4 regions of the Undibacterium sp. YM2 genome follow, and region 3 is predicted to be linked to each of the others. Evidence: predicted binding sites of a transcription regulator. Region 3 holds the regulator's gene; each other region holds the start of a gene.
The links. The regulator sigma-54, encoded in region 3, starts transcription at its own class of promoters, with help from an activator protein. The targets are predictions, from matches to a motif close to TGGCANGNAANCTGCTTT.
Positions count from the first base shown of each region.

Region 1: prpB (methylisocitrate lyase) is a predicted target of sigma-54. The motif match lies at 3,332-3,349, and genes of this name have one in related genera.
Region 2: UNDYM_RS05665 (CmpA/NrtA family ABC transporter substrate-binding protein) is a predicted target of sigma-54. The motif match lies at 2,798-2,815, and genes of this name have one in related genera.
Region 4: UNDYM_RS23155 (nitrate/nitrite transporter) is a predicted target of sigma-54. The motif match lies at 5,262-5,279, and genes of this name have one in related genera.

Region 1 is NZ_AP018441.1:3,587,230-3,594,782, forward strand. It holds gene acnD (Fe/S-dependent 2-methylisocitrate dehydratase AcnD) at 1-619, opposite strand, end outside; gene UNDYM_RS16250 (GNAT family N-acetyltransferase) at 660-1,133, opposite strand; gene prpC (2-methylcitrate synthase) at 1,167-2,315, opposite strand; gene prpB (methylisocitrate lyase) at 2,401-3,291, opposite strand; gene prpR (propionate catabolism operon regulatory protein PrpR) at 3,500-5,113, shown strand; gene UNDYM_RS16270 (response regulator transcription factor) at 5,230-5,595, shown strand; gene UNDYM_RS16275 (chemotaxis protein CheX) at 5,592-6,203, shown strand; gene UNDYM_RS16280 (GGDEF domain-containing protein) at 6,204-7,226, shown strand; gene UNDYM_RS16285 (putative selenate ABC transporter substrate-binding protein) at 7,349-7,553, shown strand, end outside.
Region 2 is NZ_AP018441.1:1,238,456-1,246,008, reverse strand. It holds gene UNDYM_RS05675 (ABC transporter ATP-binding protein) at 1-447, opposite strand, end outside; gene ntrB (nitrate ABC transporter permease) at 450-1,349, opposite strand; gene UNDYM_RS05665 (CmpA/NrtA family ABC transporter substrate-binding protein) at 1,359-2,642, opposite strand; gene UNDYM_RS05660 (ANTAR domain-containing response regulator) at 2,932-3,609, opposite strand; gene tsaD (tRNA (adenosine(37)-N6)-threonylcarbamoyltransferase complex transferase subunit TsaD) at 3,754-4,782, shown strand; gene UNDYM_RS05650 (cache domain-containing protein) at 4,800-5,261, opposite strand; gene plsY (glycerol-3-phosphate 1-O-acyltransferase PlsY) at 5,358-6,023, opposite strand; gene ybaK (Cys-tRNA(Pro) deacylase) at 6,111-6,602, opposite strand; gene UNDYM_RS05635 (TonB-dependent siderophore receptor) at 7,179-7,553, shown strand, end outside.
Region 3 is NZ_AP018441.1:491,690-499,242, forward strand. It holds gene UNDYM_RS02370 (S9 family peptidase) at 1-513, shown strand, start outside; gene UNDYM_RS02375 (enoyl-CoA hydratase/isomerase family protein) at 990-2,084, opposite strand; gene hpf (ribosome hibernation-promoting factor, HPF/YfiA family) at 2,783-3,130, opposite strand; gene UNDYM_RS02385 (RNA polymerase factor sigma-54) at 3,238-4,728, opposite strand; gene lptB (LPS export ABC transporter ATP-binding protein) at 4,740-5,495, opposite strand; gene UNDYM_RS02395 (LptA/OstA family protein) at 5,497-6,066, opposite strand; gene lptC (LPS export ABC transporter periplasmic protein LptC) at 6,081-6,725, opposite strand; gene UNDYM_RS02405 (HAD family hydrolase) at 6,722-7,255, opposite strand; gene UNDYM_RS02410 (SIS domain-containing protein) at 7,255-7,553, opposite strand, start outside.
Region 4 is NZ_AP018441.1:5,039,567-5,047,119, forward strand. It holds gene UNDYM_RS23135 (adenosylcobalamin-dependent ribonucleoside-diphosphate reductase) at 1-592, shown strand, start outside; gene UNDYM_RS23140 (hypothetical protein) at 759-1,352, opposite strand; gene UNDYM_RS23145 (ABC transporter substrate-binding protein) at 1,812-2,621, shown strand; gene UNDYM_RS23150 (multicopper oxidase family protein) at 3,107-5,185, opposite strand; gene UNDYM_RS23155 (nitrate/nitrite transporter) at 5,536-6,780, shown strand; gene UNDYM_RS23160 (NarK family nitrate/nitrite MFS transporter) at 6,829-7,553, shown strand, end outside.

The sequences.
Region 1 (7,553 bases), 3.1 Mb from region 3:
CCACCATAGGCGTATGGCTGTCTGTGCCTACCAGGGTATCCGGGTAAGCGACACCATCTGTGACCTGCACCACCGGCGACATGCGTTCCAGATTAATCTGGTGCAAGATGCCATTGCCGGGCGGGATCACATCAACATTCTTGAACGCCTTCTTGGTCCAGTTGATGAAGTCAAACCGGTCTTCATTACGTCTGTCTTCAATGGCGCGGTTTTTATTGAATGCATCCGGATCAAACCCACCGCATTCAACAGCCAGCGAATGGTCAACCACCAGTTGTGTAGGCACGACAGGGTTAACCAGTGCCGGGTCACCACCTTGAAGGGCTATCGCATCGCGCAAACCAGCCAGGTCCACCAGGGCAGTCTGTCCAAGAATGTCATGGCAAACTACACGCGCCGGAAACCATGGAAAATCAAGATCGCGCTTGCGTTCTATGAACTGGCGCAGAGAATCAGTCAGCGTAGCGGGATCACAGCGGCGCACAAGGTTTTCTGCCAACACGCGTGAAGTATATGGCAGCTTGTCATACGCACCTGGCACGATGGCATCGACGGCAGCACGTGTATCGAAATAATCCAGGGTGGTACCGGGTAGTGGCTTGCGGAATTGAGTATTCATGGCTCGCTATTTCTTAGATATTAATATTGGGTAAAACAGCTCAGAGTTGCAATTTGAAGCCTTCATGGGACGCCGTGAAGCCCATGCTTCCGTAGAATCTGTGCGCCTGTATGCGCTTCTTGTCGCTGGTCAGCTGTACCAGTTGGCAGCCGCGCTCGCGCGCCAATTGTATTGCCTGTTCTATGAACCAGTGGCCTATGCCCTGCCCGCGCAGATAGCCATCAACCCGCACGCTTTCTATCATGGCGCGGGTAGCGCCTTTTCTGCTCAGGCCGGGGATGAAAGTGACCTGCTGCATCGCAATGATGCGACCATCCATCTCGGCCACCATCAGGAACTGGTTGTCGTCAGCTGTTATACGGTCAAAGGCTTCTGCATAACATGCCGCATCCGACCCGACGCCTTCACGATTTTTGCCCAGATCATCATCGGCGATGAGTTCCAGCAGGCGCGGCAGATCCTGCTTCACAGCGCGTCTGATGCTGAGCTTAGAAAGGTCTGCCTGCACTTTCATCTTGCAACCTCTGGCTTATTTATGCTCGTTGATTTATTTGCGTTTATTCAAAGAAACAAACTTCAGATCTTCAGGGCCAACATAATTGGCACTAGGACGAATGATCTTGTTGTCGATACGCTGTTCTATGATGTGAGCCGCCCAGCCAGAGGTACGCGCAATCACGAACAAAGGCGTGAACATGGCAGTTGGTACACCCATCATGTGATAGGACACGGCAGAAAACCAGTCCAGATTCGGGAACATTTTCTTGATATCCCACATCACGGTTTCCAGACGCTCTGCAATATCGAACATCTTCATTGCTCCTGCCTCTTTAGACAGGCTGCGTGCCACTTCCTTGATGACCTTGTTGCGTGGATCTGAGATCGTGTAAACAGGATGACCGAAACCGATCACGACTTCCTTGTTTTCTACGCGCTTCTTGATATCGGCTTCTGCTTCGTCAGGATTGTCATAACGCTTCTGGATTTCAAACGCAACTTCGTTCGCGCCGCCATGTTTAGGGCCACGCAAGGCACCGATCGCACCAGTGATGGCAGAATACATGTCAGAACCTGTGCCAGCAATGACACGGCCAGTAAAGGTGGATGCATTGAACTCATGCTCTGCATACAGTATCAATGAAGTATGCATGGCTTTTTCCCATGATGCGCTTGGTTTTTCACCATGCAGCAGATGCAGGAAATGACCACCTATGGATTCATCATCGGTTTCTGTCTCTATGCGTTTGCCATTATGGCTGTAGTGGTACCAGTACAGCAGCATGGAGCCCAGCGATGCCATCAGGCGGTCAGCGATGTCGCGTGCGCCCGGGGTATTGTGATCATCTTTTTCTGGCAACACACAACCCAGTGCAGACACACCAGTGCGCATCACATCCATAGGGTGGGACGATGCAGGCAGCCATTCGAGTGCTGCCTTGACATTCGCTGGCAGGCCGCGCAGGGCTTTCAGCTTGGCTTTGTAGCCACGCAATTCTGCGACGGTAGGCAATTTGCCGTGCACCAGCAAATGGGCAATTTCTTCAAACTCGCAGGCGTCAGCCACATCCAGGATGTCGTAGCCACGGTAATGCAGGTCGTTACCGGTTTTGCCTACGGTACACAGGGCAGTATTACCAGCAGTAACGCCAGACAGGGCAACGGATTTCTTAGGTTTGAAAGGAACTGCTTCAGTCATGATTATTTCTCCAGAGGTTCATATTCAGGGCTGTTTCCACCCTCCAGCTTGATGCAGCGCAAGGACGGGACAGCTTATATCATTATTATTTGGCTTTTTGCTGAGCAAACAGAGCATCGAGCTTTTGCTCAAAGTCGTGGTAATTGATGCGTTCATACAATTCCATGCGGGTTTGCATGGTATCAACGACATTCTTTTGCGTACCATCACGGCGTATCGCGCCATAAACGTTTTCTGCCGCCTTGTTCATGGCACGGAAAGCGGACAATGGATACAAGACCAGGCCCACATCTACAGCGGCCAGTTCTTCAACGGAATATAAGGGAGTAGCACCGAATTCAGTGATGTTTGCCAGAATAGGTACTTTGACGGCATTGGCAAATTGCTTGTACATCGCCAGTTCAGTGATCGCTTCCGGGAAGATCATGTCGGCGCCTGCTTCTACGCATGCCAGGGCGCGGTCTATCGCTGCATCCAGGCCTTCGACTGCCAGTGCATCGGTACGTGCCATGATGACAAAATTATCGTCAGTACGGGCATCGACTGCAGCCTTGACGCGGTCTACCATTTCCTGCTTGCTGACGATTTCCTTGCCAGGACGATGGCCGCAACGCTTGGCACCAACCTGGTCTTCGATATGGATCGCGGCAGCACCAAACTTGATCATGGATTTGACAGTGCGCGCCACATTGAAGGCAGAGGAACCAAAACCGGTATCCACATCGACCAGCAAAGGCAGGTCGCAGACATCGGTAATGCGGCGTACATCGGTCAGGACATCGTCAAGATTGGAAATACCCAAGTCAGGCAAACCCAGGGAGCCGGCAGCGACACCGCCGCCAGAAAGGTAGATCGCCTTGAAACCAGCACGTTTAGCCAGCAAGGCATGGTTGGCATTGATTGCACCGACGACTTGCAGAGGGGATTCTTCCTGCATCGCCTTGCGGAAGGCGGCACCTGCGGAGTATGTACTCATGTGTATGCTTTCAGGTTAATGAACAGATTCTGGCATCCGTATTGCAATCAGTGTGCCAGCATGCGTGGGATCACTACTGTTTCAGTCTGATATGCATATAAATCAAACACTTATTCGTCAAGCCAGGATAATAAATCCTGTTCAGTAACGCAGTTTTGTTTCATAATGATGTTTCATATTGAATTATGAAACATCAATTGAAACATATATGAAACAACCTCCCGCACTACGCGACGCCCACGACAAACCTGTCATCTGGACAGTCTCCATCTCGCGCCTGTTCGATATGTTCCGTGACATCATGGTTGAATATGACGTCAGCGCCGATATAGAACCCATACACATGGGTTTTGAAGGAGCGGCGCAATACCTGAAAGAACGCCTGCAAACCGAGAGATGTGATGCCGTCATCGCGGCAGGCTCGAATGGCGCTTACCTCAAAAACCGCCTGCCCGTCCCTGTCGTTATCGCCAAGGCCAGTGGCTTTGATGTCATGCAGGCACTGGCAAGAGCGCGCAAGGTGTCGCCAGCCATAGGCCTCATCAATTACCAGGAGACCATGCCTGAGCTGGCGGATTTCAAAACCACTTTCGGTTTTCCGCTGGAGCAGCGCACCTATGTTACTGAAGAAGATGCACGGGCCCAGATCAGTGAACTCAAAGCGAGTGGCATCAAGGTCATTGTCGGCGCGGGCCTGATTACTGACCTGGCGGAGGAAGCCGGGCTGACTGGCATTTTCATGTATTCTGCCACCTCAATACGCCAGGCTTTTGACGATGCACTGGAAATCGCCCGTCTGACGCGACTGGAATCAGCCAGAGGCAGACATCATCCTGCGGCAGAATCATTACGAGCCAAGCATGGCCTGAATGATTTGCGCGGCGAGTCCGCCATTATGCAGGCGACCCGCAAGTCCATTGCCTTGTTTGCCCGCTCCCCGGCAACGGTGTTGTTACAAGGTGAAACAGGCACAGGCAAGGAATTGGCAGCCCAGGCCTTGCACAGAGAGAGCACACGGGCACGCCAGCCCTTTGTTGCCGTGAATTGCGGTGCGATTGCCGAAAGCCTGCTGGAATCTGAATTGTTTGGCTATGAAGAAGGTGCTTTCACCGGCTCAAAGCGTGGCGGTCATGCAGGTTTGTTTGAAATTGCCCACAGAGGCACGGTATTCCTCGATGAGATCGGTGAAATGCCACTGACTTTGCAAACCCGCCTGTTGCGGGTACTGGAAGAGCGCGAAATCAACCGCGTGGGCAGCATGCGCCCTGTCCCGGTCGATGTGCGCATCATCAGCGCCACTCATTGCGACCTCGAAAGCCGGGTAAAAGAAGGAAAGTTTCGTGCCGACCTGTATTTCCGCCTTGCAGTATTACGCCTGCATCTCCCACCCTTGCGCCAGCGTCCTGACGACCTGCTGCCCCTCGCAGTATGGTGCCTCAAGCATGCGCTGGCTGCCATGGGTGCCAGGCCACACGCCAATCTGCATGCAGAAATTGCCAGCTGCAACAGCCTGCTGCAAGCCTATGACTGGCCAGGAAATGTAAGAGAATTACGCAATCTCATGGAGCGCCTGGCCCTGTTCCTGGCGGCAGAACCCCTGCAAGCCCTGACACCTGCCTTTGTGGCAAAAATCCTGCCTGAACTACATAAACAACAACCCGGTGCAGAAGTGTCGGGCAGCCCAGCCAGCACTGGCGATCTGGCAGCACCAGAGTCGCTGGAACTGGTCATGGAAAAATTCAAGCACAACCGGGAAGCGGCGGCAGACTACCTGGGTATCAGCAGGACGACTTTGTGGCGACGTCTCAAGCAAAAAACGTAATCATTTGAAACATTAATTGATCATCTGGAGGGCGAATTTTGTGTCGCTCTAAGGTAGAATGAATTTGCGCTGCCACTCACAATCTTTGGGTGCATTTATCTTGCATAAAAAATATTATGAAAAAACTACTAATTGTTGACGATAGTAAAGTCTCCCGCATGGTGATTCGTGCACACGTCAAAGCAGTGCACCCAGACTGGGAGTTTTTTGAGGCGGGCAGTGGCGAAGATGCCATCAAGTCAGCCGCAGAGAACAAACCAGACTTTTGCACCATGGACATTAATATGCCAGGCATGCTGGGCACTGATGCCGCAGAGCAAATTTTGCAGCAAAATCCTGGGGTTCGCATCGCTATATTCTCAGCGAATGTGCAGGACACCATGCAAAATAGAGCCAACTCCATAGGCACGATCTTTGTCGCCAAGCCGGTGACTGAAAAATCCATCACTATCGTTCTCAATTATTTCGCGAGCGGCAAATGAATTCCCTGACCGAACTTCATCTCGATGCATTAAGCGAGGTCTTCAATGTCGGCGCTGGCAGGGCTGCTGCCAGCCTCAGCGACATCGTCGGTGAAGAAGTTCGCCTTTCTGTTCCCTCGGTTGAAATTCGTAAATCCTCAGAAATAGACGTTTCCTCCATGGGCTTGCAGAGTGACCGCTTTGGTGCGGTACACCAGACTTTCAGCGGCTCTTTTGAAGCAGAAGCCATACTGCTGTTCACTGAGGAACATGCACTCAAAATCGTGCGTGACATGATGGGCTCGCAAATCAGCCTCGAAGACCTGGCTGAATTTGAACAGGAAGCGATGTGCGAGCTGGGTAATATTATCCTTAATGCCTGCCTGTCAGCCATGGCAGATATGCTCAGTATCCCCTTGAATTGTTCGCTACCAGATTACTCCGTCGCCAGTACCGAAGAAATTTTCCGCCGCGTCAGCAATGATCTTCAACAGCCCTATGTCCTGCTGCTGCATATTGACCTGGCGATAGAAAGCCGTCATTCCGAGGGACATTTGATTTTCCTGCTGAGTTCAACTTCCCTGACGGATTTGGTAACGCAGCTTGATCGCTTTCTGGGAGCTGTCTAAATGGCACAGTTGATGCCTGCTTCTGCCTACCGGGTAGATGAGATATTAAATACCATCAGCCTGGGTCTGATCGTGCTTGATGTCGATCAGACTATCCTCTTGTGGAATGGTTGGGTAGAGCGATATAGCGGCATCCCGGCCAGCCAAGCCTTGGGCAAACATGTATCTGAAGCCTTTGAAGAATTACCCAGCCGTGCCATATTAAGTGCAATTACCAACACCCTGAGCTATGGCTTGCCCGTCGTCTTGTCGAATGCCCTGCACCGCTCCCCTTTACCCCTGTTCCAGCGTGGCGAACACGAGGTTGAGAAAAAACGTATAGACCAGTCTGTTACCATCACGCCGATCACGGCAGAGGACGGCGCACGTCAGTGCCTGATACAGATCAGTGATTCAACGACCTCGATCAAGCGCGAAAAAATCCTGCGCACGCATTCTGAAGCATTAAAGCGTGAAGCCACGACCGATAGCCTGACAGGCATCTATAACCGCCGTTTCTTTGATGAACACTACAAGATGGCAATGGGCCACGCAGTGCGCCATCATGTTCCCCTGACTGTCTTCATGGTCGATATAGATTACTTCAAGGAATACAACGATAACTACGGCCATGTGGCCGGAGACAAAGCCTTGATACAGGTAGCCGCAGCCCTGCGCAAGCAATTACTCAGGGCGACTGATGTGCTGGCACGTTTCGGCGGTGAAGAATTCATCCTGATGCTGCCTAATATGGCACCAGACACAGCCATGCAGTTTGCAGAAAAACTGCGTACCGCAGTCTGGGATCTGAACATACCGCATTTCAAATCACACATCAGCCAGCGCATCAGCGTCAGCATAGGCTTTAGCAATTACCACAAGCATCCAGACGTTGATGCCAATGCCTTGCTCAAGTGCGCTGACGCAGCACTCTATGAAGCCAAAAAGGCTGGCCGCAATCAAAGCTATTTTCTGCCCCTGCAGCAATTCAATACCCAAACTACAGCACCCGCAGGCACCCTGCATAAATCTATCAGTCATTAACAAATGCCATTGAATACAGGCCACTAATGCGGGCCTGCCACTGATTGCCCCACGCGTTTTAGAGCATATAAGGACATATTATGACGAATTCTGTTTCATGTTTTTCCGTATCCCGTCGCAGCATGATCGTGGCCTTGGGTTTATTGACGTTCACGGGCCTGGCGCAAGCACAACAGGTCTTGCGTGTATCCGCTATACCTGACGAAGCACCAACTGAATTACAACGCAAGTTCAAACCACTGGGTACCATGCTGGAAAAGAAACTCGGCATGAAGGTAGAGTTCATACCCGTCACTGATTATGCCGCGTCGGTCGAAGGACTGATCA
Region 2 (7,553 bases), 750 kb from region 3:
CTGCTTCATGCCGCCGGAAATTTCATTCGGGCGTTTTTTCTCGGCATGCGTGAGCCCCACCAGTGACAGGGCTTGCATGGTGCGCTTTTGCAGTTTCGTCCCATTCTCGGTTGCGCCAAATACGCGCTCCACCGCCAGGAAGACATTCTCATAGCAGGTCAGCCAGGGTAATAAAGAATGATTCTGGAATACCACGCCGCGTTCTGGTGATGGTCCAGAAATTTCCCTGTGTGCGCACAGCAAGGTGCCGGAGCTGGCATTAGTCAGACCAGCAATCAGATTCAGCAGCGTCGATTTTCCGCAACCAGAGTGACCGATCAGGGTGATGAACTCGCCCTTTTTGACATTCAGGTTGATATCGCGCAATGCATGAAAACTGCCTTTTTTGGTATTGAAGACCATCTCTACCTGATTGATCTCTATGTACTTGTTGTCGATTTCATTCATGATCATGTCCCCACATCTTCATAAGTAAAGGCGCGTGCTATCGCCACCAGGATTTGCTCAAGTATCAGCCCCACCATGCCGATGACGACGATGGCGATGATGATGTGTGGAACGTTCAGATTATTCCATTCGTCCCAGACCCAGAAGCCTATGCCTACACCACCGGTCAGCATTTCTGCCGCAACGATAACCAGCCATGCCGTGCCTATCGCCAGCCTGACGCCGGTCAGCATATAGGGCAGCACCGAGGGCAGGAGAATGCGCGTGATGATTTTCCATTCAGACAAATTGAGCACGCGAGCGACATTCATATAATCTTGTGGAACGCGCTGCACACCGATTGCAGTATTGATGATCATGGGCCAGATTGAACAAATAAAAATAGACCAGATCGCCGCCGGATGAGCCGACTTGAATACCAGCAAACCTATAGGCAGCCAGGCCAGCGGCGAGACCGGCTTCAACAGACTGATGATGGGATTAAACATGCCGGACAGGAACTTGAAACGGCCTATCAAAAACCCCAACGGTATACCTGCCGCTGCAGCCAAGCCAAAGCCAACTGCAACCCGCTTGAGCGAAGCAAAAATATTCCAGCCTATACCCTGGTCATTTGGCCCTTTTTGATAAAAGGGATCAGAGAATACCTTAACGGCTTCCTGCAAAGTCACCCATGGTGAAGGAAAAGTCGTGTTCTTGATTGCAATGATTTCCCAGATCAATATCAGCATGCCGACACCAAACAAAGGCGGCAACACACTCAGGAAAAAAGGCCGGAACGAACGTGGCTTTTTTTCTTTTTTAGGTTTGATTTCCTTGACCACGTTTACTTCCTTCGTTGTCGTTGCAGCGCTGGCGGCATCGTCTGTTGCGGGCATTACACCATGTACCAGGGTATTCATGGCAACTCCTTAAGCCTTGATTTTGAAAGAAGCTGCGTAGGCAGCCGGGTTCTTGCCATCCCAGACCGTACCGTCCAACAACTTGCTGCTGCGCATAGGGTCTTTTGGTACGGATACCTTGGCCATGGTCGCGGCGTCCTTGTAGATGTCGATGCGGTTAACCGCTTTTGCCACCGCCAGGTAATCGGGATCCGCCTTCAATAAACCCCAGCGCTTGTGCTGGGTCAGGAACCACATGCCATCAGACAGGTAAGGGAAATTCACTGCACCGTCATTAAAAAATTTCATGTAGTTAGGGTCGTCCCAAGTCTTGCCCAAGCCATTTTGATAGCGTCCCAGAATGCGCTGATTGATGACATCGACCGAGGTGTTTACATAGGATTTGTCGGCAATGGTTTCTGCCATCTTGGTCTTGTTGGACAAGGACGCGTCTATCCAGCGGCTGGCATCGAGAATAGCGGCGACAACTGCCCGCGCCGTGTTTGGATATTTCTGTACGAATTCAGAAGTGGTACCCAAAACTTTTTCTGGATGATCTTTCCAGATGTCCTGTGTCGTTGTGGCCGTAATGCCTATGCCGTCGGCAATTGCCCTGTGATTCCAGGGCTCACCTACGCAATAACCATCCATATTACCGACCCGCATATTTGCCACCATTTGCGGTGGTGGCACGGTTATCACCTTGGCATCTTTCATGGGGTTGATACCATGTGCTGCCAGCCAGTAATACAACCACATCGCATGGGTGCCGGTAGGGAAAGTCTGGGCGAAAGTATATTCGCGCTTGTCGCTTTGCATGAGCTTGGCCAGACCCGCGCCATCTACAGCGCCTTTCTCTGCCAGCTTCTTCGACAAGGTAATGGCCTGGCCGTTATTGTTCAGCGTCATCAGCACGGCCATGTCTTTTTTATTCCCGCCTACCCCAAGCTGTACGCCATAAATCAAACCATATAAAACATGGGCAGCATCGAGTTCGCCATTGACGAGTTTGTCACGCACGCTGGCCCAGGAAGATTCTTTGCTCGGGATAATCTTGATACCGTACTTTTTATCAAAACCCAGCACCGATGCCATCACCACCGAAGCGCAATCCGTCAGAGGAATGAAGCCTATGTGCACTTCTTCTTTTTCTGGCTTGTCTGATCCCGCAGCCCATACCCCACCAGTACTCAAGCCCATGATGCCTGCCCCGCTTGCCAGTGCAGCAGTTTGCAAGAAACTGCGACGTTTAAAATTAGGTTCATTTTCTACCTGCGTCTTGATGAGATGATTAGAAGTTTCCTGATTCGACATGTCTGCACTCCAGCTAAATTGATTTCTATAATGAAAAAAGGTGTCGTTCCACCACGGATAAACCGTATGGAAAGACACCTTTGTCTTGTGAGGTGGCCGCCGTTAGTCAGACTCACATTTTTTCTTAAGCACCAGCTTTGGCACTTTCTTTAGCTACAGCAATTGCCGTGCCAGCTCAAATTAAAAGACTCTTATCCTCAGGCCAGCGTGGTGACATAAAAATCCCTGAAAAACACCAACTGACGCGCACTTAAATGACGCAATGCACCATTTCCATGCGCAAAGCAGATCAGCCACCGAGCAAATCCGCCACATCCAGCATGCGCTGCGCCAGATCGACCAGCTTCAGGTTCTTTTCCATGGCTTGCTTGCGCATTTTTTGATAGGCCTCGTTTTCTGAAAGATGATGGCGCTCCATCAGCAAACCCTTGGCACGTTCTATGGTTTTGCGCTCCTGCAGCTTGGCCTTGGTATCGGATAATTCGCTACGCAGCTTTTGATCTGCATTGAAGCGCGCCATGGCAACATCCAGCACAGGCTTGATGCGCTCAGAATGCAAACCGGCAACTACATAGGCCGAGACGCCAGCTTCCATGGCTGCAGCCATGTTCGACTGGTTGCCATCTTCAGTGAACAAGACGATGGGGCGAGGCGCATCGCGGGTCAGCATGACCATGTGTTCCAGCACATCACGCGAATCAGACTCGGCATCAATAATGATCATGTCTGGCTGCAACTGGGCGATGCGCTCGCTCATATAGATGTCGCCAGGAATAACCGCGATGATGTTATAACCCGCTTGCAGCAAGCCTATGCGCAAGGCGCGGGAGCGGGCCAATTGTGCCTGGGCGTGTTCCTGCAACTCGTCTTCGCGCTGGATGACCGTGTTCACCACCACAATCCGCAGACTGGTTGATGCTGGTGTTGCCGGTGTTGTCGCTTCGTCAGTATTTGCTTTGCCGCGCATTGATGGCCCATGCCAGATATAATTACGTTTACCAGCAATAGCAAGAATCACACCAATCCCTGCGCTGGAATACAAGCGGACAATCACTTGCATTCTTGCCATGCCTATGTCATTCGCTTGCTTTTCCCTTACTTAGAAACAGATATGATAGTTCTCGGCGTTGAATCCTCCTGTGACGAAACCGGCCTGGCCCTGTATGACACAGAGCGCGGCCTGCTTGCGCATGCCCTGCATTCGCAAATCGCCATGCACCAGGAATATGGTGGTGTCGTGCCTGAACTGGCGTCACGCGACCATATACGCCGCGCCCTGCCCCTGCTGACTGAAGTGCTGACTAAGTCTGGCACAGACAAACAGGCCATCGATGCGATTGCCTATACCCAGGGGCCTGGCCTGGCCGGGGCCCTGCTGGTTGGTGCCGCGGTTGCCTGCGGCCTCGGTATGGCACTCGATAAGCCCGTGCTCGGTGTCCATCACCTGGAAGGCCATTTGCTGTCCCCCTTGCTCGCCAGCCAGCCACCGGAGTTCCCCTTTATCGCCCTGCTGGTCTCTGGCGGGCATACCCAGTTGATGCGGGTGGATGGCGTTGGTCGTTACCAGTTACTGGGCGAAACCCTGGACGATGCTGCAGGTGAAGCTTTTGACAAGTCAGCCAAATTGCTGGGCCTGTCTTACCCCGGTGGACCGGCTATCTCGCGCTTGGCAGAATTTGGCGACCCTGCAGCTTACCAGTTCCCACGTCCCATGCTGCACTCCAAGGACCTGAACTTCAGCTTTTCTGGTTTGAAAACAGCGGTGCTGACAGTCGTCAAAAACCATCCATCAAATATCTGTGAGCAGGACAAGGCAAATATTGCGCGTGGTTTTGTCGATGCCATCGTCGCAGTGCTGACCGCCAAATGCGTCACCGCGATGAAAGAAAGTGGCCTGAAGCGTCTGGTGATCGCTGGTGGTGTTGGGGCCAACCAGCAGTTGCGCGCGTCCCTGAATGCGGCAGCAGCGAAGAAGCGCTTCCAGGTGTATTACCCTGAGCTGGAATTCTGTACCGACAATGGTGCAATGATCGCCTTTGCAGGTGCCATGCGCCTGAAAAACAATCCCGGCCTGGCGACCAAAGATTACGGATTTAATGTGAAGCCGCGCTGGCCTTTACAGGAATTGATCGCCGCCTGATTTTATCCACGGCAGCACTATTTATAGATGCCGCAGCCAACGATCACATTCTCGAATTTCTCTACATACATGGACTTGGGTTCGATCTGCTTGGTCGTGGGGTTGACGAATTTATAATCCTGCCAGGCTTTGCCCTTGGCTTTGACCAGTTCTATACGCTCGCGTATAAAAAATTTGCCATCGACATCGGTGAGGTCAAACATCTCCTTGCCTACCATCTTGGGATTCAGGTGGGCGAGATTTTTGCCATTCATGTCATACACAACGACATATAAGTCACGGTCCTGATACTGACCATCGCGCTTGTTGATCTCGGCTACAGTCGCCTCGACACCATGCTTTTTCATCGCATCGATGGCTTTTTGCACCATGGCCTTGGCCTCATTGGCACTGCCATGCTCTGCCGCCTGGGCCGGAAAACTCATCAAGCCCAGAGTGAACAAGCCTGCCATCCAAAGTTTCACAAATCGCGTCAGCATAAGCAAACCCCTCATTTATGAATAAAAAAGCATGGAGCTTTTTAAGCATAAGTGAGGGGTAGCGAATAATCTAGATTTATTTGCAATATTTAAGACTTATTTTTTCTTGTCCTGCGTTTTATCTTCTTTCTTGCCGTCTTTCTTGTCATCTTTCACTGCCGTCTTCTTGCTACCCAAACGGCTTTCCTTGCCTGCGATCAGGTTCGCGATATTCTGGCTATGGCGATACACCAGCAGCCCGCTCATCACGGCAATGGCCGCCATTTTGATGTCAGGCCCAAACAAGAGACCATAATAAAAAGGCGCAAATATCGCCGCGACCAGGGCTGCGAGTGAAGAGTAACGGAAAGCAAACGCCACCATCAGCCAGCTCACCAGTGTCGCCACACCCAGCCAGATATCAATGCCGATCAAGATACCGGCTGCCGTCGCTACGCCCTTGCCGCCAACGAACTTGAAAAACACTGGCCACAAATGACCGATGAATACTGCCAGGGCAACGATGGCAACACCGGCGTCACCCAAATCAAACTGATCCTGGTAGCGGATTGCCAGCCATACCGCCAACCAGCCCTTGAAGGCATCGCCCAACAGGGTCAGTATCGCTGCCGCCTTGTTCCCGCTACGCAGTACATTAGTCGCGCCCGGGTTTTTTGAGCCATAAGTGCGCGGATCAGCCAGGCCAAACAGCTTGCTGACCACCACTGCAAACGACAGTGAACCGATCAGGTAAGCGGCAACTGCCGCCAGAATTGTATTCATCTTATTCCTTCATTTCTTTAAGCTTCGCAAGTATAAGCCAGGCCAGTAGCAGAATCAGCCAGCCTCGCAAAATTCTTGAAACTGGATTCATTCGTCGATGGCACAATCGACTGGCCGTGCCTGCAAGAGACTTTCCAGCAAGCCGGGAGCTATACCTATCAGATAGCCGCGCTGGCCACCATTGATATAAATTTTTGGCAGGGCAAGTATGCTGCGCTCCACATAGATGGGCATGAGTTTTTTGGTGCCAAAGGGGGACGTGCCACCAACCAGATAGCCAGAATGCTTTTGCGCATTTTCAGGCTTGCAGGGTTCGACTGACTTGCAACCTATCTGCCGGGCCAGGTTTTTGGTAGAAACTTTTTTATCACCATGCATGAGCACGATCAAGGGCTTGGCAGCCTCATCCTGCATGACCAGGGTTTTCACGACGTGGTGCTCATCGACACCGAGTTCACGCGCAGACACCGAAGTACCACCATGTTCTTCATACGCATACGGGTGCTCAGTAAATTCCGCCTTGTGCTTGCGCAGCAACTGAGTTGCCTGGGTGACTGATACATGTTCTTTCTTGGCCAAATTACACTCTCAAAAAACTGGATTTGTAAAAAACAGGCACAGATTATATCGCCTCAGGATGTCTGGCTGGGACACAAGTGCGTGCTCAACATCACTTTATTTGGGCTATTGGCAATAATGAACTTGCAAATCCAGGTATCGATTACGTCGAATGCAAACATTAAAAACGCTCCTGAACACACTTCAGGCAAGCCAGAAACATATTTAAACTACAAAAATTCAATTTCATCAAGATGCAAGATGACAAATAAAAAAAGCACAAAATAATGTCAGGAAAATATGGAAATTTTCGAATTCTCAAGCCTCAAATAATGATTTACAAAATTTCATATTTATTAAATGCATAATATTTATTTCCGTAGTTTGCAAGCAACAATTATTAACAATTCTGTTACATCCCATTACATAATACCGCGCAAGCCAGATGGTCATTCTGGCTTTGCCTGCATGGTTAAAAAAATATAACAGGCCATGTAGTTAGCTCTATCGGTGCTGACCAAACCGACCATACAACAGCAAAACGGTTTGATTGCCGCCGATAAAATTCATAACAACTTAAGGTGGAAGTGAAAATATATGTACCTGAAAGAAAAAAAAGCTTCTCAATTGGTGCGTACTGCCCTGTGCCTGATGGCAGGGTCTATGCTCACCATGAACGGTTACGCGCAAGCCGTTACAGAAGAACCTGCAAAACTGCAAAAAATTGAAATTACCGGTTCAAACATTAAACGTGTACAGACCGAAGGTGCCTCACCGGTACAGATCATTACCAGGGCCGAGCTGGAAAAAACAGGTGCCACCAGTCTGTCATCTGTTATTCAAAATCTTTCTTCAAACAATGCCGGTGCCCTGACCGGTGTTGAATACAACGGTTTCTCTCCCGGCGCAACAACTGCATCTCTGCGTGGCCTGGGTAGCGGCGCCACTCTGGTACTGGTCAATGGCCGCCGT
Region 3 (7,553 bases):
GAAGGCGGAGCTGTCGCTCCTTATATTGCCAGGGACAGTCATAAAATAGGCTGGCTGGCGACCGCAGGAAGTGGTGGTTTGCCGCAGAGTGAAGAATTTCTGATCTTTGCAGACCGTGGCGTGGAACCTTATGCAAAACCGTTTTCGCGTGACTATTTTTTACACATCTATGCAGACATCAAGAAAGACGGCAAGAGCCTCAAGAAAGAGTTTTTTGGCCACCCCTATGCCTATTGGTCAGGTCACCTGTTTAATGATCCTTTGAGCGTGTATGCGAACCTGGGCATTCCCATGGTGGCCGCAATGGGTGAGAAGGATGAGAGTGTGCCGATAGAATCAGGGCGTGCATTGCGGGATTACTTTTTGAAGTATCCGGAAAAAGATTTTCAGTTCGTGGAATTTCCGGGTGCCAGTCATGGCTTGAAGACTGCAGAGAGAAATGGGGCGCAGGAATTTGTTGCGCGTTTGGCGGGGTGGTTTAAGGGGGATAAGAAGGCGTTTGAGTTGAAGTGATACGCGCTTATCAGAGGCGGCCAGCTTTTAAATTTACGGCACACATAATGACGTCATTCCTGCGTGCTTTTGGCAGGAATCCAGTGGCGTTCGTGGCATATCTTAAAGTGTATTAACTTCAGATTCTTATTGTTTTACGAACCTGTTTTTCAAATATGTTTACACGTCATTTAAGATTGCCGGTCGGGGTAGCCCGACAGCTACATACCTTTCTTGCGTCGCCAAGAAAGGTATGCCAAAGAAGGCGACCCAGGCGTAGCCGCCCCTAAAGGGGTTCCCGTTTGTGCAGTACAAAAAATGGGAAATGCCCGAAACTCGCCTGCGGCTCAAACAACGGTCATTTCTTTTTCCATTTTCTGTACCGCACAAACGGCGGCTACACATGGGAACTGCAAAATCAAAAACAACGTCACCACGACCTTAGTTCAATTTTTTTTGCTGCGATTGTTCAAAGGTCTGATTAGTCATTCTTCAACTCACCCTTCCAAATACCGCAAAGGATGCGCATGAGCAGGCCATGCTTCTGCAAAGAATCCTGTCACTTGTTCGGCGGTTACTCCCGCCAAAGTTGCAGGTGACCAGCGTGGTGTATTGTCTTTGTCTACCACCAGGGCACGTACACCTTCCAGCACTTCACCATGTTTGAAGCAATGGCGTACCATGTTTCTTTCCATGCGCAGGCAGGCTGATACTGTCATGTCTTTACTGCGGCGCAGTTGTTCCAGTGTGACTGACATCAGCAGAGGTGAACGTTTTTGCATGGTGGCCAGGGTTTGCTGGGCGAATTCGTTGTTGCTTTGCTGCAGTCTTTCACAGATGCTAGTGACGCTATTGCCTGTGAATATCTCGTTGATGGACGCATGTTGCGATGCCAGTTTGCTGGTATCTGGTTTTGCCTGGTCTGCAAAAGTTGCCGCGAAATCGCGTATCGCCACGCGCAAATCAGTGGCTGTGCTTTCACTGATTAAATTCATCAGTGCCGGTATTTCTGCAGTAGGTATATAGACATCCGCCAGACCTGCATAAATGGCGTCAGCGGCGGTGATGATATCGCCAGTCAATCCAAGGTAAGTACCAATTTCACCCGCAGTGCGAGACAGGAAATAACCGCCACCTACGTCAGGGAACAGGCCGATGTTCACTTCCGGCATCGCCATCTTGGTACGCTCGGTGACGATGCGCAAACGGCAATCTGGCCCTGCCTGGGCGATACCCATGCCACCACCCATGACGACGCCATTCATTAGCGCGATATAGGGTTTTGGGTAGAAATGGATTAAATGATTTAAGGCATATTCCTCGGTGAAAAAATCTTCCAGCAGGGCGGAGTCACCTTTGGGTGTGGCAGTGCCAACGTCATAGAAAAAACGGATATCCCCACCGGCACAAAATGCCTTCTCGCTGCTGCTGTGGATAAACACCGCCCGCACGCTTTGATCATTATGCCAGGCCAGCAAGGTCGCTGTCAGTGCTCTTACCATATCGAGTGACAGCGAGTTCAGCGCTTTGGGTCTGTCGAGGGTGATATAGCCTATATTGTTCTTGACGGAGGTAAGTACAAATTCGCTCATGGTGGTTGACTATGCAGGGTAGGGGATGAAGCTGCTATTTTAACTTTGTCAGACGAGGGCGTCACGGGGTGTATATGTTTATGAGGAAATAGAGTAAACGCATCATGCTCGTTGCCGTTGCCGTTGCCGTTGCCGTTGCCGTTGCCGTTGCCGTTGCCGTTGAATTTTGGGGTTGCTTTTGACTTTCCGCAGTTCCCATGTGTAGCCGCCATTTGTGCAGTACAGAAAATGGAAAAAGAAGAGCCGCTGTTTGAGCGAAGCGAGTTTCGGATCTTCCCATTTTTTGTACTGCACAAATGGGCACCCCGAAGGGGCGGCTGCGCCTGGGTCGCCTTTCTTTGAATACTTACTTTGGCGACGCAAAGAAAGTATTTCGGCTGCCGGGCCGGGACCCGGCTTGTATCCACGGAGGGCAATCGCTTCAGTCAAAGCGCCACTTGCAATAAGCACCTCGGCATATAACGAACGTCGCTGGATTCCAGCTAAAAGCACGCTGGAATGACGTTAATATAAATGCCGTGAATCAACTAACTCGCAGCTTGTTAAGCAGCGTATGTGACAAACGACAATAAAAGTAAATTATTTATTTTAAATGTCAGAAACTAGACCTACAAAAAACCATGCACCCAACAAAAAGGACGCCTTCTAGCGTCCTTGTTTTGGATGTCCACAACCCTGTTCGGGTAAGGACTGGGGTCTTATGAAGCCGATGCCGGATCAGGTATGTGCTTGATGGCGTCGTGCTGATGGTCTTGAATTTTATCTTTATGCTTGATGACCTGACGATCAAGTTTATCTACCAGTGCATCAATGGCTGCATACAGATCATGCGCCAGACTTTCAACGTGGATATCTTTACCGCTAATATGCAAATTAATGTCAGCTTTGTGTCGTTTTTCCTTTTCCCGGAGCTTGTCCACCGTCAGGATGACGGCGATATCAATGACCTGGTCGAAATGCCGCCTGATACGTTCTAGTTTGGTATGTACATATTCACGAATTGCAGGAGTTACTTCGACGTGGTGTCCACTGATGGTGAGATTCATACTGTGCTCCTATAGTGATGTTGCTTGCTATTACGATACGCTCTCAGCATTTATTAGCCTTGAGCTAAATCATATATAGCAATTCAAACCGTGATTACAAGGACTGCTTACAAAGATTTACGCAAACTCACTGGGGGGATTTTGAGGGCTTCACGGTATTTGGCAACTGTCCGTCGGGCAATTACCATGCCCTGTTCACCCAGCATGTCTGCAATTTTGCTATCAGAGAGTGGGCTTTTCTGGTCTTCTGCTCCTATCAACTGCTTGATGAGTGCACGTATCGCGGTGGAAGAAGCTTCACCCCCTGTTTCCGTCGCGACATGGCTGCCGAAAAAGTACTTCAACTCAAACATGCCATGTGGGGTCAACATGTATTTTTGGGTTGTTACACGTGAGATAGTGCTCTCGTGTAATCCTAGTGTATCAGCAATTTCGCGCAAAACAAGGGGGCGCATTGCAACAGCACCGTGGGTGAAAAAATTGCGTTGCCTTTCGACTATCGCTTGTGCAACGCGCAATATAGTCTCAAAACGTTGCCGCATATTCTTGATCAGCCAGCGTGCTTCCTGCAATTGTGCGCCCATGCCAGCTTCGCCACGGTTTTGCTTCATGATGTTGGCATACATGCTGCTTACCCGCAGCCTGGGCATGACATCCTGATTCAGCATGACTTGCCAGCCGTTACCGGATTTTCTGACGATCACATCAGGTACGACATAGTCAGATTCATCAGCAGCAAAGGCCAGGCCGGGGCGTGGTTTGCACAGGCGAATGACAGTTTGTGCATCGCGCAAATCTTCATCGTCGCAGTCGAAGATTTTCTTGAGTTTGGTGAAATCTCTTTGTGCAAATAAAGTCAGTTGCGTTTCAACAATTTGCAATGCCAGTCTGCGTGTGACGAAAGCAACTTTTGGTAAACGCCTGATTTGCAAGGCCAGGCATTCAGACGGGCTGCGCGCACCGACACCTGCGGGATCAAAGCTTTGCAGCATGTTCAGCGCAAACGCCAGTTCTTCTGGTTCTACGCACAGTTCCAGTGGCAAACTGGCATGTATTTCATCTAATGTTTCGGTCAGGTAACCGTTATTGTCGAGCGCATCGATCATCAGCTCGACCAGGGCACGGTCACGCGGTTCGCGCAGGTTCAGGCGCATCTGTTCCAGCAAGTGTTCACGCAGGGTGATATGGGCTGCACCGAGCTGGGGGCGGCCATCTTCATCATCGCCAGACTTGCTGCCATGCTGCACATCATCAAAGCCCCAGTCTTCTTCGCTGGAGGTGGTGCTGTCATTGCTGATGACGGTTTCTGCATCAGCGGCAGCCGGTTCTGCTGACTTGTCACTGTCTTCTCTTGCTGCCGGTGCTTCCATGCCGGCATCGGCAGAAGTACTGCTGGTATTGATGGCACCGTCGGCCAGCAGGCGTACGGCGTGATCGAGGGGATCATCGACGCGTTCCAGCATGGGATTATCGGTCAGCAGCGTCTCCAGCTCCTGATGCAATTCCAAAGTGGATAACTGCAATAATCGTATCGATTGCTGCAATTGCGGCGTTAAGGCCAGATGTTGTGAGGTACGTAGTTGCAGGCTTTGTTTCATGATGATTCCCGTCACATCCGGAAGTGTTCTCCGAGATAAACGCGACGTACAGATTCATTTTGTATGATGTCGTCAGGCTTGCCGCTGGCAAGTACCGCGCCCTGGTTGATGATATAGGCGTGATCGCAGATGCCCAGGGTTTCGCGCACATTATGGTCGGTGATCAGCACACCGATGCCGCGCTCCTTGAGGAAGCGCACGATGCGCTGGATTTCAATGACGGCGATAGGATCAACACCGGCAAAGGGCTCATCCAGCAAGACAAAGCGAGGATTGGTCGCCAGTGCACGGGCAATTTCGACGCGGCGGCGTTCACCACCTGACAGTGACAGCGCCTGGCTTTCACGTATTTTTTCTATCTGCAAGTCTGCCAGCAGAGCGTTGAGCCTTTGCTCAATTTTTTTGGCACCGAGATATTTGCCTTCACTGTCTTTTTGCAATTCGAGTACGGCACGGATATTGTCTTCCACCGTCAGCTTGCGAAATACCGAAGCTTCCTGTGGCAGGTAAGACAAGCCCAGTACGGCGCGCTCATGGATAGGCAGTTGCGAGATATTCACGTCATCAATCGTGATATCACCAGCGTCGGAAGGTACCAGGCCAACGATCATGTAAAACGAGGTGGTCTTGCCTGCGCCATTCGGCCCCAGCAAACCCACCACCTCGCCACTTTTCAATAGCAGGGAAACATCGCGTACCACCTGGCGCGCGCCATAGCGCTTTTGCAAGCCCTTGACAAGCAAGGTGCTGCTTGACTGTGCTGTCATCTTATTTAGCCTGTTTTTCTGGTTTTGGTTGCAAGGTGATGGTGATATTGCCTGAGCCATCTACATGCTGGCCACTGGTTGAATTCGTGCCAACAAATACGTCATTCTTGCTGTCGTAAGACAGGTATTCACCTTCCTGTTCCTGGGTGACGCGCTTGCCTTCGAGGTAGCGTACCTTGGCCTTGGAAATGAATTTGACGATTTCTGTACTCTGGTTGTATTCAGCACGGTCAGCTTCGCCATCTACCCACAGATCAGGGCCACCATCGCGTTTCTGGCGGAAGGTGACTTTGCGGCCACCGCCACCTGTCAGAACAACAAACTGATCACCATTCGGGGCTTCGGTCACGACAGCACTCTCAGAAGTGACGGTCAGGGTGCCACGCACCAGGGACACACCCTTGGATAATCTGCTGACGCTGGCTTTGCCATCACTGATGCCATAACCGGCTTTGATGATGGTCTCTTTATTACTGTCGGCTTTTTCTGCATTCGCAGAAACACAGGCCAGGCCCAGGCAGGCCAGGCTGATCAAGCGTGTGACGCTAAATGATGTTTTGATCATGTGCATATTCGCTTTCTTGCTTATTTAGTCCCGGTTTTGGGAGCAGGTTCACGTTTCTTGAGTTGAATGTAAACCTTGCTCAGCAATTCCAGGCCTTGGGTTGAATTATTGGCAATCATGCCAGTTGCAGTTGAATGCAGTTTGCCAGTCGTAATTGAAACCGGTTTGTCGGTTTTAACGATGTCTTCGTCCGGCAAGAGCAAAAGATAATCAGACTCCACACGCACAAATTGTGAACTCAGGCCCTCAGGTCTCTCCATGCTGACATTGTCATGCAAGTGAACCTCATCATGCTCGCGCTTGGGTGTGGTCAGTGAAGATTTTTGCGATACAACGGCGAGTTCAGCACGCAGGTGCAGGGGAGGCCTGCCCTGATCAAAGCTGTTGATCTGCGGATGCTTGATTTCTATATTGTCAGTCCGCGGCAAATGCACCAGGCTGTCACCGGTGATATGGTAATTGGCCTTGCCATTGTTAGACAGCCGGATGAAATTGAATTTCTCGACATAGTAATCCGGTGCTGACCTGGCAGAAGTACGGCTTTGCTCATCATCGGCATGGCGACGTATGACTTCCATGACCCAGATGGTGCCCATGGTGATCACGCCCAGCAGGATCACGGCCAGCCAGATGCGGAAGCGGTCTATGGTCATTTGGGGTTTCATGTCAGATATGCTTGTAAAGCCTGTTCATATTTGCCCTGAGCACGCAGGATGAAGTCGCAGACGTCGCGCGCAGCACCCTGGCCGCCACTGGCCCTGGTGATGTACTGCACACGTTGTTGTACTTCAGCATGGGCATTTGGTACGCTGGCTGCAAAGCCAACCCTGGTCAGTATCGGTAAATCAATCACGTCGTCACCGATAAAGCCGCAGTGTTCAGCAGGGATATCCAGCTTCGCCAGCAGTTCAAGAAATGCACTTTTCTTGTCATGGATACCCTGGCTGACATGGCTGATGCCAAGATCAGCCGCACGCTTGCTGACGATGGCCGATTGCCGCGCACTGATGATGGCCGTGATAATGCCGGCCTGCTGCAAGAGCTTGATGCCTTGCCCATCCAGCACATTAAAGCATTTCATCATTTCGCCGTCTGGCCCAAAGTACAGGCTGCCATCAGTCAGTATGCCATCGACATCAAAAATCATGAGCCGGACTTTGCTGGCTCTTTCTACAGAATCTACAGAATTATTCATCAGATCACCTTGGCCCTGGTCAGGTCATGGATATGCAAGGCACCCACCAGCTTGCCGCTATCGTCAGCGACCAGCAACTGGTTGATGCGGTAAGTTTCCATGACTTCGACGGCTTCGACAGCCAATTGTTCCGGGCGTATGCGGCGTGGCGCGTGGTTCATGACATCGGCAATGCGCAACTGGGTAAAGTCACGCGTGCCATCCATCAGGCGGCGCAAGTCACCATCGGTGAAGATGCCCAGCACATGCTGCTGCTCATCCACTACAGCGGTCATCGCCATGCCTTTTTTGGTGATTT
Region 4 (7,553 bases), 1.9 Mb from region 3:
GTACATGACGTATGAAGGCAAAAAGACGGTCTATCTGACAGTCAGCTTCATCCATATAGATGGCATGGTCGGCGGCGAGCGCGTGACAATAGAGCGCCCATTTGAATTCTTCATGCCTGCGGGACAAAAGAACGATGGCCAGCAATGGATATCAGCCAGCATGCGCTTGCTGTCGATGGCAGCGCGCTCAGGTGGCTCCATCGCCAAGGCACTGGCAGACATGCGTGAAGTGGTGTGGGACAAGGGGACGGTACGCTGTGGCATGATCACCAAGGATGATGGCTCACAGGCACCGCTGTTCCATGAATCCGAAGTCGCCGCCATAGGCTACTCACTGCAACGCATACTGATGAAACGTGGCTTCCTTGACGCCGCTGGCAACCAGATCCCTATCACCGTACTGGCAGAAAAGTTCAAACAAAGAAGCCATCACTACGGCATGGATGACCTGGCCTATGAAGGTGAAAATGCAGCACCGATCAGCTATATCCCCACTGGCAAAAAATGCCCGGATTGCGGCGCACATGCACTGCAAAAAATAGATGGCTGCAGCCGTTGCGTTTCTTGCGGTTATGTCGGGGCTTGCGGTTAACTTGCAGACTAAATATTGGTGGCAACTTGTGGCTTACAGCATAAGGTACAACTAATTTTTTATGCTTAAATAAACAATGCCAGTGAAATTCACTGGCATTGTTTTTAGTACCTCTTAAACCAAAAAAATGCGGCTAGTTCGAGATTGTGAATTCCGCAGATTGATGTTACGGCACAACTGAAAATCCTGTTTCACTATCAAAGTGCAGTGGTGTTTTGACTGTGTTAGAAAATAAGGTCCCTCCCCACATCTGTCCCCCACCTATCAGAACACACGAATCTTCTTTATTGGCTCTGCCTAGATAACTTTTGAAATCAAGTGCACCGATACCCTGAATATGCTGAATAATTGGATCAGCTTTAATTGGTATATGAATCTTGTATCGGTTCGCGCTGTGTCCAGTACCACTAACGGAAGATGCTGCAGAGTTCGCTCCTGAATCCATGAACACGCCACCGCCCCATAATCCATAAGCGGACTCTGACTCAGAGCATGGAATTAACGAGAAATACAAATGGTGGGTAAATTCAGAAGCCAATTTAGGAATATCGTCTTCAGATTCAATATATAGAACGTAGTATGGGCCAATGCCGTCATCCTTTTCGGGTAAGTTCGGATATTCATGAACTTGACCACTCTCCGGTATCTTGTCTGTAGTCGAAAGCCCAGCCATCGAAATGGTGACACGCTTTGTACAACTACAGAGAGCTAAGAGAGTGATGATAATGACTCCCCATTGGGATACACGCAGAATTTTCATATTTGTCTCGATATACTAATACTAATATTTTCATGCATCATGCGATTAACATTGATGCATACCCATCAATGCTCCACGATGAACCGTCGGCTTGCCTCTTGAATTTCTTCATCGCTCTCCCTCCTGAAAACCAAGACGAAAATTAACACTACTCATCGAGAATCAGCAGCACTTTTTTCACGCGCTTTGATTAAGCATCCGTCTCTCAGACGATGCATGCACTTCCGTTTTTCTTAATAATTCAATAATGCAATTTACCAAAGCTTTCATACTCTCAGGAAAGTAATTTGCAAGACGCTATTTAGACATCTTCATGCACTGTATTTTTTAATCCAATTTTTTCAAATCTTGACAATTCAAGAGTCGTCGCCCTCATTGCTGATGATATTCTAAAAATCTGCTGGCAGACCTCCGGGCGTCAGAGTTGCCGGTATTGATAGGTTTTACAGATGGGGACCGATGTTTAAGCGTTTTACTTTTCTCACCTTTTTTCTTTACAGTCTTTGCCTGGGTGTAGCCTGCGCAGCGCCGAAATGCCCGTCAGAGACTATCAAAGTCGATCTGCTGGAACTTGGCATTTTCTTTAAATCTGAACGCGGGATAGCGGCGGGGAATGGCATAGACCGGGATCTTGTTGACGAACTCAGCAAGCGCAGCGGCTGCAAATTCGAGGCCAAGGTACAAGCGCGTGCCCGCACCTGGGTAGAGCTAAAGGCAGGCCGCAAGGACATGACGATGGCAGCACTGAGCTCCCCAGAGCGCGAAGAGTATCTCTGGTCTTTTCCTTATGTGCGCATGCATCACATCGTCTTGCTTGGTCCGGCTACCCCCTCTTCTATCAATACCCTGGAAGAATTCCAGGGAGCCAGCACACTCAAATTCGGCGTCATACGTGGCTTCAGGCATAGTGCATTCTATGACCCATTAATCGCTGCATGGACACAGGCCGACCGTGTAAAGGTCTATGTCGATGAGGCACATTTGATCAATGCCTTGATACAGGGCGAAATCGCCGCTGCCACCTCCTACCCCGGTGTTTTCCAGTTCTATATCGATACCAAGACTGCACCCACAACGGTCAGAGTCCTGGATTGGGACAAGGACAATCTGCAGGCCATTGGCAATATCAGCTTCAGCAAAGCTCGTTTCAGTCAGGCTGAAGCGCAGGAATGGGGACTGCTGATTAAAGCCATGCAGCACGACGGCACTTTGCTGAAAATCTACCGCAAATATGTAGGTCCTGCGGAAGCGCAAAATATGCTGCCTTGAGAATTTACGTCCATGGGCAACGAGACTGATCAGCTCTTATCGGTGCAAGACTTGTTGACTTGCCCCGCCATGAAAATGAATACAGGTTTCGCGCCTGGCATTTTACAGTGCTGTTCATGTCGCTGGTCAGGCTGCTCTACTTCAATTCAACGACTTGATTTATACAAGCTCTACGTCGGGAAAGTATGACGGATTATTGCATGACGCATTTTTCTGAAAAGTATTTGTTGATCCCGCAATTTAAATAATCGAGCCAGTAAGTATCAGTATTGCACTCTTAAACCTCACCATTTTTAAAACAGCGCTGTGCTATTGCAAGTTACTTGCTGGTTCGCGGGGGGCAGGGAACTGCACGGATAAATGCGATAAACCCCCGGCATCATCACTATGCCGCAGACCAATGCTGCGCTGAATGCTCCAGATAGCAGAATGGCTGCCGTACAGCAGCCATTCTGAGAGTGCAAGACGTGCAATATTACAGTCTGTTAGTGATGCGCCCCATGTCCACCTGTGGATGCACCACCATTACCATCCGGCAGCACGACCTTGACGTTTTGCATCATGCCCTGGTCTTCGTGATCGAGGATATGGCAATGCAATACGTACTCACCGATATAGCGCTGATAACGGGTACGGGTCTTGACGGTGTAGCCTGGCGTCGCCATGATGGTGTCTTTCCATACTCCCTGCATACCGGCATATTGCCCTATCGTCGGTGCTGTCGTATCTTTGAGTGCACTGACATCGACACCGTTTTTATCGGTGATGCTGATAATCTGATAGGGATTGACGTGGATATGGAAAGGGTGCTGTATCGGTGCTTCACCGGTGTCGGTCGGGTTGTAAGAATTGATATGCCATTCCTGTACCTGACCCAAGATCAGGGTCTGATGAACTTCTGACGGTACATAGGGTGCACCATTGACGTCAAAGGCAATTTTGCCGCCGCGCTGATCAATGCCCAGTACCAGATCGACCGGTTTTTGTGGGTCGGTGAGTTCGGATTCAGGGATGGCTTTATGCGGCACGAATTTCGTCAGTTTCAAGCCATCTTTCAAATCCCTGATGATGGTATCGCGCACACTTCTTGACAACAGACCGGCGGCACGTACCAGTTCTTTGGTGACGAATTGCGTTTGATCACCGCTGGTCTTATTGCCTATCGCATGGATCACCGTGATCACCTTCGCATTATTCGGCTCGGCAGAAACAAAGTCAGGCGCGCCGGAATCGCTATAGACGCAATAATCACCTTTTTCTGGAAGGCTGAACAGGATGTCGCTGCGATAGCCCGGTTGCAAGGTATTGGTCACCTTGGCGAAAGCGCTGGGGCGGGTCAGGCCATCGGTTGCGACTTCAAACTGCAATACGTCTATGCCGTTGCAGGCATTTTTAACCTCGGCTTGCAGTGTCTCTGGTGTATTGGCGGTGGGTGTCAGCTTGCTGATGTCGTTGATTTTGCGGATACGTAAAACGATGGACTCACGTACACCTGCATCTATCAAGCGCCAGCGATACAGTTTGCCTGCTTCCATCACCAAAGGTTTGGCAGGATTACGTGCGAAACCGTTGATCAGGGTATTACGGCCAGACTTGGTCCAGGCAGTGGGGGCGAATTGCGCCTTAAAGTCTTGCACTATGCCTATGTCTCCCTTTTTACATAGCCAGGTACCATCAGGGTTGGTCTGTATGACGTCTATTTCTTTGCCAGGGTTCTTGGGGTCAGGTCCCTTGATGAAGCAGGCATAGGGAATCTGCTGCATGAGCATCACTTCGCCATAGCTGCCCGCAGCAGGCTTGAAGGGATTGAGCAAGGTGTCGAGATCACCATTGCTGAGTATGGTAGGCTGCCTGTCGCCCTTGACGATCAGCGCACCTGCCATGCCGCTACCTACCTGTATAGCGGTTGAGCCATGCACATGCGGGTGATACCAGAAAGTGCCAGCCGGGTGATCCCCCGGCACGTTGTATTCGTATTCGAAATTGACCTTGGGCTTGATCGCCAGCAGCACATTGTCGCTATTGCCCGATGGTGAAATCCACAGGCCATGTGAATGCAGATTGGTGGTGTTGTAGCAATGCGGAGTATTGACATTGTCTTTCGCGACCAGCTCGCAACCCGGTTCCTTGTCGAGGCGGTTACTGAGGTCAAAGCGCACGGTCTGCCCTGGTTTCATGACTACCGTAGGTGCAACAAAGTCGGGGCGCAGCAGATTGGGTACACCAGAAACATTGCGGCCATACGAACGCAGGGACACCTGGTCATACTCGCCTGTAGAAGGATTGTAGATAAACCCCGGTGTCATCTGTATGGGCAGGAAATAACGGATTTCACGGCCCGATCTTTCCACCATCTTGCGCTGCTCACCACTCAGCAGATTGGCTGCGGGCTTGATCAGGTCTGCCGCTACATCGCGGTCATCGATCTGGCTGGCAAGCGGCGGTGCTGGTGGCGTCTCTTTGATTTTGGCCTCTTGTGCCAGAACCGCATGACAGAACATGCTGGCCCCGGTCACGGTGGCGACACCAGCCAGGCGGCGCATTTGCTTTAATTGTGTGTGCATAAGATGATCTCAAATCGGAGTGAGGAGGATGAGGAAGATATCAACGGTATTTACTTGCCATTTCAGTTTATAAAATTGACATGTATCTTGCAACAAAGTTAAGCAATCGCTAGCACAATTTTGTTGTTTTTTCGACAAATCTTTCAATTACTTGCAATTGAAACACTCATCGTGAGCGCGCCGCCCTGCGCGGCCTGCATGGTTTGCTCCGGTCTGGCTATTCAAAAGAACTAGTTCTTCCAGATATGCCTCCCCTCCTTTTGCATGGAAAACAGCAACCGTCAGACGAATTTCTTAATACCCCTACTCTTTGTAAGCTGATAGCACCTATAAAAGTAAAAGGAGCTGTCATGGCCAGTCAGGGCAAAGCGTATGCGGTGCTGGGTTCCAGCACGCTGGCGTTCACTGTATGTTTCACCATCTGGATGATGTTTGGTGTGATCGGGATACCCATCAAGACCGCCCTGCATCTGAATGAAACCGAATTTGGTTTGCTGACAGCCATGCCGGTGCTGACCGGTTCGCTGATACGCGTACCACTGGGCATCTGGACAGACCGTTTTGGCGGTCGCATCGTCCTGTTTCTGCTAATGCTATTCACAGTAATACCTATTTATCTGATCAGCTATGCCACGGCTTACTGGCATTTCCTGGTGCTGGGCTTGTTCGTTGGGCTGGCAGGTGGTTCTTTTTCTGTTGGCACTCCTTACGTTGCACGCTGGTTCAAGAAGGACAGGCAAGGCCTGGCCATGGGCATCTTTGGCGCTGGCAACTCGGGGGCGGCTGTGAATAAATTCATTGCTCCCGCCCTGATCGCTGCCGCGGGCTGGACCCTGGTACCCAAGGTGTATGCAGGCTTGATGCTGGCTGCAGCCCTGATCTTCTGGGTGTTCTCTGCCACTGATCCCAGCCATAACGTCAAATCCAATATCAGCTTCCTGGCCCAGCTCAAGATGCTGAAAGACCCGAAAGTCTGGCGCTATTGCCAGTATTACTCCGTCGTGTTTGGTGGCTATGTGGGTCTGAGCCTGTGGATGGTCAAGTATTACGTGACTGAGTATGGTTTCGACATCAAGAGCGCCGCCCTGCTGGCTGCCTGCTTCTCTTTGCCTGGCGGCGTCCTGCGCGCCTTTGGCGGCTGGCTGTCCGATAAATTTGGTGCCTATAAAGTGACCTGGTGGGTCATGTGGGTGTGCTGGGTCGCCTTCTTTTTGCTGTCTTATCCGCAAACTGATTTTACGATCAAGACCATCAACGGCATGCAGACCTTCCATATCGGCCTGACACCAATGCTGTTCACGACCATCCTGTTTGTCGTGGGCATTGCGATGGCTGTTGGCAAGGCATCTGTCTTCAAATTCATCTCGGATGACTACAGCAGCAATATCGGTGCCGTATCCGGCGTGGTTGGCCTGGCTGGCGGTCTGGGTGGTTTCATCCTGCCTGTGCTGTTTGGTGCGATTGTCGATGTGACAGGAGTACGCAGCTCGTGCTTCATGCTCTTGTACGGCACGGTCTGTGTGTCCCTGGTATGGATGCACTTCCAGTTCCGCAGAGAGGGCATGCTGGCGGCACAGGCAGCCATGCCAGCCTGACATCTGTGAGCATTTTTTGATTACAAGTTATTTGAAAACCAGGAGCATATGATGAGTCATGTATTAAACCGCTGGGAGCCAGAAAATATTGAATTCTGGCGCAAGGAAGGCAGCTCGATTGCCAACAGAAATTTATGGATATCCATCCCCAGCCTGATGCTGGCATTTGCGGTCTGGATGCTGTGGAGCGTGGTGGCAGCCAATCTCGACAAGGCGGGATTTCATTTCAGCAAAGACCAGTTGTTTTTCCTGACAGCCTTGCCCGCGCTGTCTGGTGCGACCTTGCGGATATTCTATTCTTTCCTGGTCCCCGTATTTGGTGGCCGCAAATGGACAGCGATTTCCACCGCAAGTTTGCTGATCCCCGCCATTGGCATGGGCTTTGCCTTGCAAGACCCGACGACCAGTTATTCGACCTTGCTGATATTGGCCTTGCTGTGCGGCTTTGGTGGCGGCAATTTCAGTTCCAGCATGGCGAATATCAGTTTCTTTTTCCCTAAATCACGCAAGGGTTATGCGACTGGCATGAATGCGGGCATAGGCAATCTGGGTGTCTCTGTCGTACAGTTTGTGACACCGTTCGTAATTTCTTCCGCCATGTTTGGCGCAGCCGTCTCTGGCGAAGGTTTCCTGTTCCATAATGCCAAGACAGGCGCAGACCACATGTACTGGCTGGCGAATGCCGGGTTTATCTGGGTACCATTCATCGTCGTGGCAACCCTGATGGCCTGGTTTGGCATGAATGATATTGCCTCTGCCAAGGCGTCTTTCGC